Regions from separate parts of the Streptomyces sp. KL2 genome, predicted to be linked through region 1. Evidence: riboswitches for the same ligand, from Rfam matches in the RefSeq annotation. Region 1 holds a riboswitch; the other holds the start of a gene.

Evidence for each region. A riboswitch is a leader RNA that binds a small molecule or an ion and turns the genes downstream of it on or off. The one in region 1 is predicted to bind glycine.
Region 2: another riboswitch for glycine. It lies ahead of gcvP (aminomethyl-transferring glycine dehydrogenase); the one in region 1 lies ahead of gcvT (glycine cleavage system aminomethyltransferase GcvT).

Annotation. Positions count from the first base shown of each region.
Region 1 is NZ_CP127170.1:1,685,433-1,689,637, reverse strand. Features, by position in the region: gene glyA (serine hydroxymethyltransferase) at 1-826, opposite strand, end outside; gene gcvH (glycine cleavage system protein GcvH) at 901-1,278, opposite strand; gene gcvT (glycine cleavage system aminomethyltransferase GcvT) at 1,386-2,513, opposite strand; glycine riboswitch at 2,688-2,797, opposite strand; gene QPK52_RS07510 (AAA family ATPase) at 3,022-3,741, shown strand; gene QPK52_RS07505 (enhanced serine sensitivity protein SseB) at 3,821-4,205, shown strand, end outside.
Region 2 is NZ_CP127170.1:407,134-411,338, forward strand. Features, by position in the region: gene gcvP (aminomethyl-transferring glycine dehydrogenase) at 1-1,631, opposite strand, end outside; glycine riboswitch at 1,815-1,912, opposite strand; gene QPK52_RS01925 (PRC-barrel domain-containing protein) at 2,072-2,449, shown strand; gene QPK52_RS01930 (DNA polymerase IV) at 2,365-3,810, opposite strand; gene QPK52_RS01935 (MerR family transcriptional regulator) at 3,902-4,205, opposite strand, start outside.

The sequences.
Region 1 (4,205 bases):
TCTTGAAGGAGACCGCCTTCGCCGCGATGACGTGCTCCAGCGGGCCGCCCTGCTGGCCGGGGAAGACCGCCGAGTTGATCTTCTTGGCGTGCTCCTGCTTCGACAGGATCACCCCGCCGCGCGGGCCGCCGAGGGTCTTGTGGGTCGTGGTGGTGACCACGTCCGCGTACGGCACCGGGTTGGGGTGGAGCCCTGCGGCCACCAGGCCGGCGAAGTGCGCCATGTCCACCATCAGCAGCGCGCCCACCTCGTCGGCGATGCGGCGGAAGGCGGCGAAGTCGAGCTGCCTCGGGTACGCCGACCAGCCGGCGATGATCAGCTTCGGGCGGCGCTCCTTCGCCAGCCGCTCGACCTCCTCCATGTCGACCAGGCCGGTGGCGGCGTCGACGTGGTAGGCGACCACGTCGTACAGCTTGCCGGAGAAGTTGATCTTCATGCCGTGGGTCAGGTGGCCGCCGTGCGCCAGGTCCAGGCCCAGGATGGTGTCGCCCGGCTGCAGCAGGGCGAACATCGCCGCGGCGTTGGCCGAGGCGCCCGAGTGCGGCTGGACGTTGGCGGCCTCGGCGCCGAAGAGGGCCTTCACCCGCTCGCGGGCGATGTCCTCGATCACGTCGACGTGCTCGCAGCCGCCGTAGTAGCGGCGGCCGGGGTAGCCCTCGGCGTACTTGTTGGTGAGGACCGAGCCCTGGGCCTGGAGCGCGGCGACCGGGGCGAAGTTCTCCGAGGCGATCATCTCCAGGGTGGTCTGCTGGCGGCGCAGCTCGGCGTCGACGGCTGCGGCGACGTCGGGATCGACCTCGTGCAGGGAACTGTTCAGAAGCGACATCCGGGTCTTTCCGATCGTGGTGGGCTGGCGGCGGACGGCGGGTCCGGGCGCGGAGCAGGCGGGCGGGCCGCCGCTCACTGGCCGGTGAAGGCGGCGTACTCGTCGGCGGACAGCAGGTCCCCCGGCTCGTCCGCCACCCGGACCTTGAACAGCCAACCGCCCTCGTAGGGGGCGGAGTTCACCAGCGCCGGGTCGTCCACCACGTCCTGGTTGACCTCGGTGACCTCACCGGTGACCGGCGCGTACAGGTCGCTGACCGACTTGGTCGACTCCAGCTCGCCGCAGGGTTCGCCCGCGGTCACCGTGTCGCCGACCTCCGGGAGCTGCACGAAGACGACGTCGCCGAGCGCGTTCGCCGCGTGCTCGGTGATGCCGATCGTCGAGACGCCGTCCTCGGCGGCCGACAGCCACTCGTGCTCCTTGCTGTAGCGCAGCTGCTGGGGGTTGCTCATGGCGTGATTCTCCTGATCAGGGGTGCGGTGTGAGAAACGGGTCTTGCCAGGTGGGACGGTGTCCCGGGCGGGTGGTGCGGCCGGTGGTGCGGGGGCGGCCGGGGCCGTCAGCGTTCGCGCCGGTAGAACGGCAGCGCGACGACCTCGTAGGGCTCATGCGTACCGCGGATGTCCACCGCCACACCCTCGGTGCCCGGGGCGGCGTGGGCGGCGTCCACGTACGCCATGGCGATCGGCCTGCCCAGCGTGGGGGAGGGGGCCCCGGAGGTGACCTCGCCGATCACCGAGCCGTCCGCGCCGACCACCGCGTACCCCGCGCGCGGCACCCGGCGGCCGGCGGCGACCAGGCCGACCAGCTTGCGCGGCGGGTTCTCGGCGACCCGCCCGGCGGCGGCCTCCAGGGCGGTACGGCCGGTGAAGTCGCCCGGCTTGTCGAACTTCACCACGCGGCCGAGTCCGGCGTCGAAGGGGGTGGTGGAGCGGGTCAGCTCGTGCCCGTACAGCGGCATGCCCGCCTCCAGCCGCAGCGTGTCGCGGCAGGACAGCCCGCACGGCACCAGGCCCGCGTCCGCGCCGGCCTCGGTCAGCGCCCGCCACAGCGCCTCGGCGTCGCCCGGGGCGACGAACAGCTCGAAGCCGTCCTCGCCGGTGTAGCCGGTGCGGGCGATCAGCGCCTCCACGCCCGCCACCGTGCCGGGCAGCCCGGCGTAGTACTTCAGGCCGTCGAGGTCGGCGTCGGTGAGCTCGGCCAGGACGGCGGGCGCCTGGGGTCCCTGGACGGCCAGGAGGGCGTAGGCGTCGCGGTCGTCGCGCACGGCGGCGCCCGTGAGACCGGAGCCGTCGAGCCGCTCGGCGAGGGCGTCCAGCACCACCTGGGCGTTGGAGGCGTTGGCGACGACCAGGTACTCCTCCTCGCCCAGCCGGTAGACGATCAGGTCGTCGAGGATGCCGCCGGACTCGTCGCAGATCATGGTGTAGCGCGCCCGGCCCACGGGGACGGCGGACAGATGGCCGACCAGGGCGCGGTCCAGCAGCTCGCCGGCCTGCGGGCCGGTGACGGTGATCTCGCCCATGTGGCTCAGGTCGAACAGGCCGGCGCGGGTGCGCACGGCGTTGTGCTCGTCGCGCTCGCTGCCGTAGCGCAGCGGCATCTCCCAGCCCGCGAAGTCCGTCATGGTCGCGCCCAGGGCGCGGTGCACGGCGTCGAGGGCGGTGCGGCGGGGGGAATCACTCATGGTCGGCAAGCTCCCAGGCGAGGTGGCGATGTCGTACGAGGACGGCGGGAAGGACACGCCCTCCCCATCTGTCATCGGAACCTGAGAGGTTCGCCGCGAGTCCGCACGGGCGGGCCACGGCTTGCACCTTGGGTGGGACGGCTCCGCTCGGGGCCGCCCGCTTTTCAGATCTGCCTCGTCCACACGGTATCGGGGCCTGAGAGATTCAAGGGAGGACTTGCTCCTTCGGCGCCCCGGAAACCGTCGTGACCTGCGTTTTCCGGGAACTCTCCCGTGCGGACTCGATCGGCCGGTATGCAGTTGACACGCTCATCATCGCACGCCCGGCGCACACCGCCCCCGGGCGGGCGCGAAGCCGCGCCGCCACGTCCCGGACGAGAGGGGTGACGAGACGGGTACGGCGCCGTGACACACCTGGTGAGCGGCCACCTTGTCCGCCGTCATCCTTCTTGACACGCTCTGGGTGACGCCGCGAGCGCGTGGCGCGAAAGCGGGGAGGACGTATCCGGTGAGCAGCCTGGAGAGTGCTTGTACGGCACAGGGCGGGGCGCCGCCCCGGCGCAGGCCCGCGAAGGCGCCGGGAAAGGCGGTGCCGGGGAGGGCGGTGCCGGGGAAGGCGGCGGGCAAGGCGGTGCCCGCGGCGGCGGGCAGAGCGGACGGCCGCGATCTGCGCGGCACCGCGGCGGTCCGGGTCCTGCGCTTCCCCGCGGGCGACCGCGTGGTCGTCTCCGGGCTGCCGGGCAGCGGCAAGTCCACCCTGATCCGCCGCGTGGTCGCCGAGGACGACGCGGTCGTGCGGATCGACTCCCAGGACATGAGGGAGCGCTGGGAGCGGCGGATGCCCGCCCGGCTGCCGTACGCCGTCTACCGCCCCCTGGTGAGGGTCGCGCACTACCTCGCGCTGCGGCGGGCCCTGGCCTCGGGGGCCGGTGTGGTGGTGCACGACTGCGGCGCCCAGGGCTGGGTGCGCCGCTGGCTGGCCCTGGACGCGCGGCGGCGCGGGCGGGCCGTGCACCTGGTGCTGCTGGACGTACCGCCCCAGGTGGCGCTGGCCGGGCAGGCGGAGCGGGGGCGCGGGGTGTCGGCGTACGCCTTCGCCCGGCACCGGCGTGCGGTGCGCCGCCTGGTGGCGGACGCGGAGGCCGGGCGGCTGCCCCCGGGCTGCGTCGCCTCGGTACTGCTGGACCGGACGGCCGCGGGGGCGCTGCGCGGGGTGGTGTTCGACTGACGCCCGCCGTCCGCGCCCCCGTGGAGGCGGGCGCGGACGGCGGACGGACGCACCCGCCCGGTGCCGATAGGGTTTTCCCATGACCATCCCGCAGCAGTACGGACCGGGGCACGGCGGCGGCTGGCCCGGCAACGAGCTGGAGGAGACCCTCGCCGCCTCCCTCGGCGCCCCCGGAGCGGGCGCCCGGCTGCTGGAGGTGCTCGGGCGCAGCAGTCTGTGGGTGCCGCTGCCCGAGGGCGGCGGGCCGGCGAGCCCCAATCTGGACCTGCCCACGATCCAGCTCGACGGAGCGCCCTACGTCCCCGTCTTCAGCTCCGAGCAGCAGTTCCTGCAGTGCGTCGGCTCGCACCTGTCCTTCGCCGTCGCGCCCGCACGGGAGTTCGCCCGCGGCCTGCCGCCGCAGGTGGGGATCGCGGTCAACCCCGAGGGCACCGTCGGCGTCCCCCTGCCCCCGGCCGCCGTGG
Region 2 (4,205 bases), 1.3 Mb from region 1:
AAGGGGTGCAGTGCGCCGAACTCCGGCCAGGTGACCGGTTCCATCTCGGTGGTGGCGTTGAGCTTCATGGTGCACGAGCCCAGCGGGATCATGCCGCGGTCCAGCGCGTAGTCCCGGTCGGCCAGGCGGCGCAGGTAGCGCAGCATCGACGTCTCGGAGCGGTGCCGGTGGAAGACCGGGTGGGTCAGGTACTCGTCGGTGCGCAGCAGGGAGGCGGGCAGCACCTCTCCGGCGGCCTCGTCCAGCGCCTCGGCGTCCCCGGCCCCGGACTCCACCCCGAAGGCGCCCCACACGGCGGCGAGCTGCGCGCGCCCGGTGGTCTCGTCGCAGGCGATGCCGACGTGGTCGGCGTCGGTCAGGCGCAGGTTGACCCCGGCCTCGCGGGCGGCGGCGACGACCTCGGCGGCCCGGCCGGGCACCCGTGCGGTGACGGTGTCGAAGAACGTGTCGTGGACTACCTCGACCCCGCCCTCGCGCAGCCCCTGGGCGAGGGCGGCGGCGTAGCGGTGGGTGCGGCGGGCGATGGCGGCCAGCCCGTCGGGGCCGTGGTAGACGGCGTACATCCCCGCCATCACGGCGAGCAGCACCTGGGCGGTGCAGATGTTGCTGGTGGCCTTCTCCCGGCGGATGTGCTGCTCCCGGGTCTGCAGGGCCAGGCGGTAGGCCCTGGCGCCGTCGGCGTCCACCGAGACACCCACCAGGCGGCCGGGCAGGCTGCGCGCGAACTTCTCCCGCACCGCCATGAACCCGGCGTGCGGTCCGCCGAAGCCCATCGGCACGCCGAAGCGCTGGCTGGACCCCACCGCGATGTCGGCGCCCAGCTCGCCGGGGGAGGTCAGCAGGGTGAGGGCGAGCAGATCGGCGGCGACGGTGACGACCGCGCCCAGCCCGTGCGCCTCCTCGATCACGCCGCGCAGGTCGCGCACGGCACCGGAGGCGCCCGGGTACTGCAGCAGCACGCCGAAGACACCGCGTTCGGCGGCCTCGGCGGGGATGCCGCCGGACAGGTCGGCTACGACGACCTCCACCCCGGTGGGCTCGGCGCGGGTCTCGATCACGGCGATGGTCTGCGGCAGGCAGTCGGCGTCGACCAGGAAGACGCCCTGCTTGACCTTGCCGACACGCCGGGACAGCGCCATGGCCTCGGCCGCCGCGGTGCCCTCGTCCAGCAGCGAGGCGCCGGAGGTGGGCAGCCCGGTCAGGTCCGCGACCACGGTCTGGAAGTTCAGCAGCGCCTCCAGGCGCCCCTGCGAGATCTCCGGCTGGTACGGGGTGTAGGCCGTGTACCAGGCGGGGTTCTCCATGACGTTGCGCAGGATGACCGGCGGAGTGAAGGTGCCGTGGTAACCCAGGCCGATCATGGAGTGCAGCACCTGGTTGCGCCCGGCCAGGGAGCGCAGCTCGGCCAGGACCTCCGCCTCGCTGCGGGCGGCGGGCAGGTCCAGCGCCTCGGTGCTCTTGATCACCTCGGGTACGGCGGCGGCGGCCAGCTCGTCCAGCGATCCGTAGCCGACCTGCGCGAGCATCTTGGCCTGCTCACCGGCGTCGGGGCCGATGTGCCGCTCCTCGAAGGGAGTGCCCCGCTCCAGCTCCGCGAGGGAGGTGGCGGGAGGAGTGCGGTCTGCTGTCATCTGGAGGCCTCCTGGTCTGCGCGACCTGCGAGGGGCACCGTGGCGCGGGTGCCCGGACGGCCTCCCCCTCTGTCATCGCGACCTGAGAGCTTCACCGGCCCACGTCCGCGGCCCGGTTTTCACCGTCGGTGAGGAGGGGCTGCGGCGTCGTCCGTCGCGGCCCGCCCTGCTTTCCAGAGTGACCTCGCCCGCGCGGTACGTGAGCCTGAGAGATTCCGGGGAGGATTTGCTCCTTCGGCGCCTCCGGCACTGTCACCGGAGGACTCTCCCGCTCGGGGTCAACAGCCACTTCAGAGCCTACCAGCGCCCGGTGGCACCGGCCCGGCCGCGGCCCTCGCCGCCCTGCCCGAGTGGCCGACGCGCCGAATGTGCCGTTTCGTTGTTTGTGGCGACTGTTTGCGAGCAGGCGCCTCTTCGTGCGAGGAGTTGGAGGGACCGCCGTGCAGACCGACATCGACCCGCGGAATCTGATAGGCCTCAAGGCTTTCGACAGCGCCGGGCAGAAGATAGGGACCGTGGACGAGGTGTACCTCGACGACGCCACCGGCGTCCCCGAATGGGCGGCGGTGCGCACCGGGCTCTTCAGCCGCGACGCCTTCGTCCCGCTGGAGCCCAGCGAGGTGGTGGAGGGGACGCTGAAGGTGCCCTTCGAGCGCTCCCTGGTGAAGGAGGCGCCGGACTTCGGCGTGGGCCGCCACCTCTCCCCCGAGCAGGAACTGCAGCTCTACCGCCACTACGGGCTGGGCGTGCCCGGCGCCGGCGCGCCCGCCTCCGACGACGACATGACGTTCGGGCGGATCGCGGGCTCCGAGACCTGACCGTCCCACGGCGGGAGCGGCTCGGAGGGCTCCAGCCCCGGATCGTCGACCGCGAAGGTGCGCACCCGGCCCGGCGGCGATCCGGGCCGCTCGAACCGCACCGTGACCCGCCCCAGGCCGCTGCCCTGCACCCAGCCCGGCCCGTACCGCGCGTGCCGTACGTCCAGACCGGGCAGCCAGTGCCGTACCACCTCCGTTTCCCTCCCGGAGCCCGCTCCGCCCGCCACCGGGGGCGGAGCGGGCTCCGGAGGCCGGGCGCCGGGCAGCCCGGCCGCGCCGGTCTGGGCGAACAGATCCTCCTGGGTGAAGTCGGCCAGCCCGCTCACCCCGACCCCCAGCAACCGCACCCCGGCGGTGGTGTCCACGCCCTCGACGAGCCGGGCGGCGGCCTCCCTCACCACCGCGGGGTCGTCGGTCGGGCCGCGCAGCGTCTCGGAGCGGGTGAGCGTGGAGAAGTCGTAGCTGCGGACCTTGACCACCACCGTGCGCCCGGAGCGCCCCGCGGCCCGCAGCCGCGCGACGCAGCGGTCGGCCAGCCGCGCGACCTCCGCGTGGATCCGCGCGCGGTCGGTGAGATCGGTGTCGAAGGTGTCCTCGACCGAGACCGACTTGGCGTCGCGCTCGGCGACCACCGGCCGCTCGTCGATCCCCTGCGCCATCGCGTACAGCGCTCCGCCGTGCGCCCGGCCCAGCAGCCGCACCAGCTCCGCCTCCCCCGCCTCGGCGATCTCGCCGACGGTGGCTATCCCCGCCCTGCGCAGGGTCTGGGCGGTGGCGGGCCCGACGCCGGGCAGCGTGCGCACCGGCATCGGCGCCAGCAGCGCCCGCTCGCTGCCCGGCGGGATCACCACCAGCCCGTCGGGCTTGGCCTGCTCGGAGGCGATCTTGGCGAGCATCTTGGACCCGGCCAGTCCCACCGAACCGCTGAGCCCGGTGGCGGCGCGGATGTCCCGGCGCAGCCGTTCGCCGACGGCGCGGGCGGCGCCGGCCGACCACTGCCCCGCCCCTCCTCCCGCCCCGCCCGCCTGGAGGTCCACGAACGCCTCGTCCAGGCTGAGCGGCTCCACCAGCGGCGACAGCTCGCGCAGCAGCCCCATCACCACTTCGCTGACGCGGCGGTAGAGCCCGAAACGGGGGGTGAGATAGGCGGCGTTCGGACACAGGCGGCGGGCCTGGGCCATCGGCATCGCCGAGTGCACCCCGAAGACGCGGGCCTCGTAGGAGGCGGTGGCGACCACACCGCGCGGCCCGAGACCACCGACGATCACGGGCTTTCCGCGCAGACTGGGCTTGGCCGCCTGCTCCACGGCGGCGTAGAAGGCGTCCATGTCCAGGTGCAGGACCGTCGGTGTCCCTCTCACACCCGTGATGCTGCCCTACGCCACTGACAGGGGCGACCGCGGCGCCCGCCGGCTGCGCCGCGCCGGCGGTGGCCCGGCCACCGCGCCCGGGTCACCCCGCCCGGTTGCGGCGGCGCGCCAGCTCGTCGGCCGGATTCTCCCCGACGATCGTCTCCCCGGTGTCGACCCGCTCGGCGTGCAGCTGGGACAGGGCGGCCTCGACGTCCCGCCACACCACGCCGACCGCGATACCGAAGACCCCCTGGCCGCCCTGGAGGAGATCGACGACCTCGTCGGGCGAGGAGCACTCGTAGACCGTCGCGCCGTCGCTCATGAGCGTCATCCGCTCCAGGTCCTCGACCCCGCGCGAGCGCAGGTGCCTCACGGCGGCACGGATGTTCTGCAGTGACACCCCG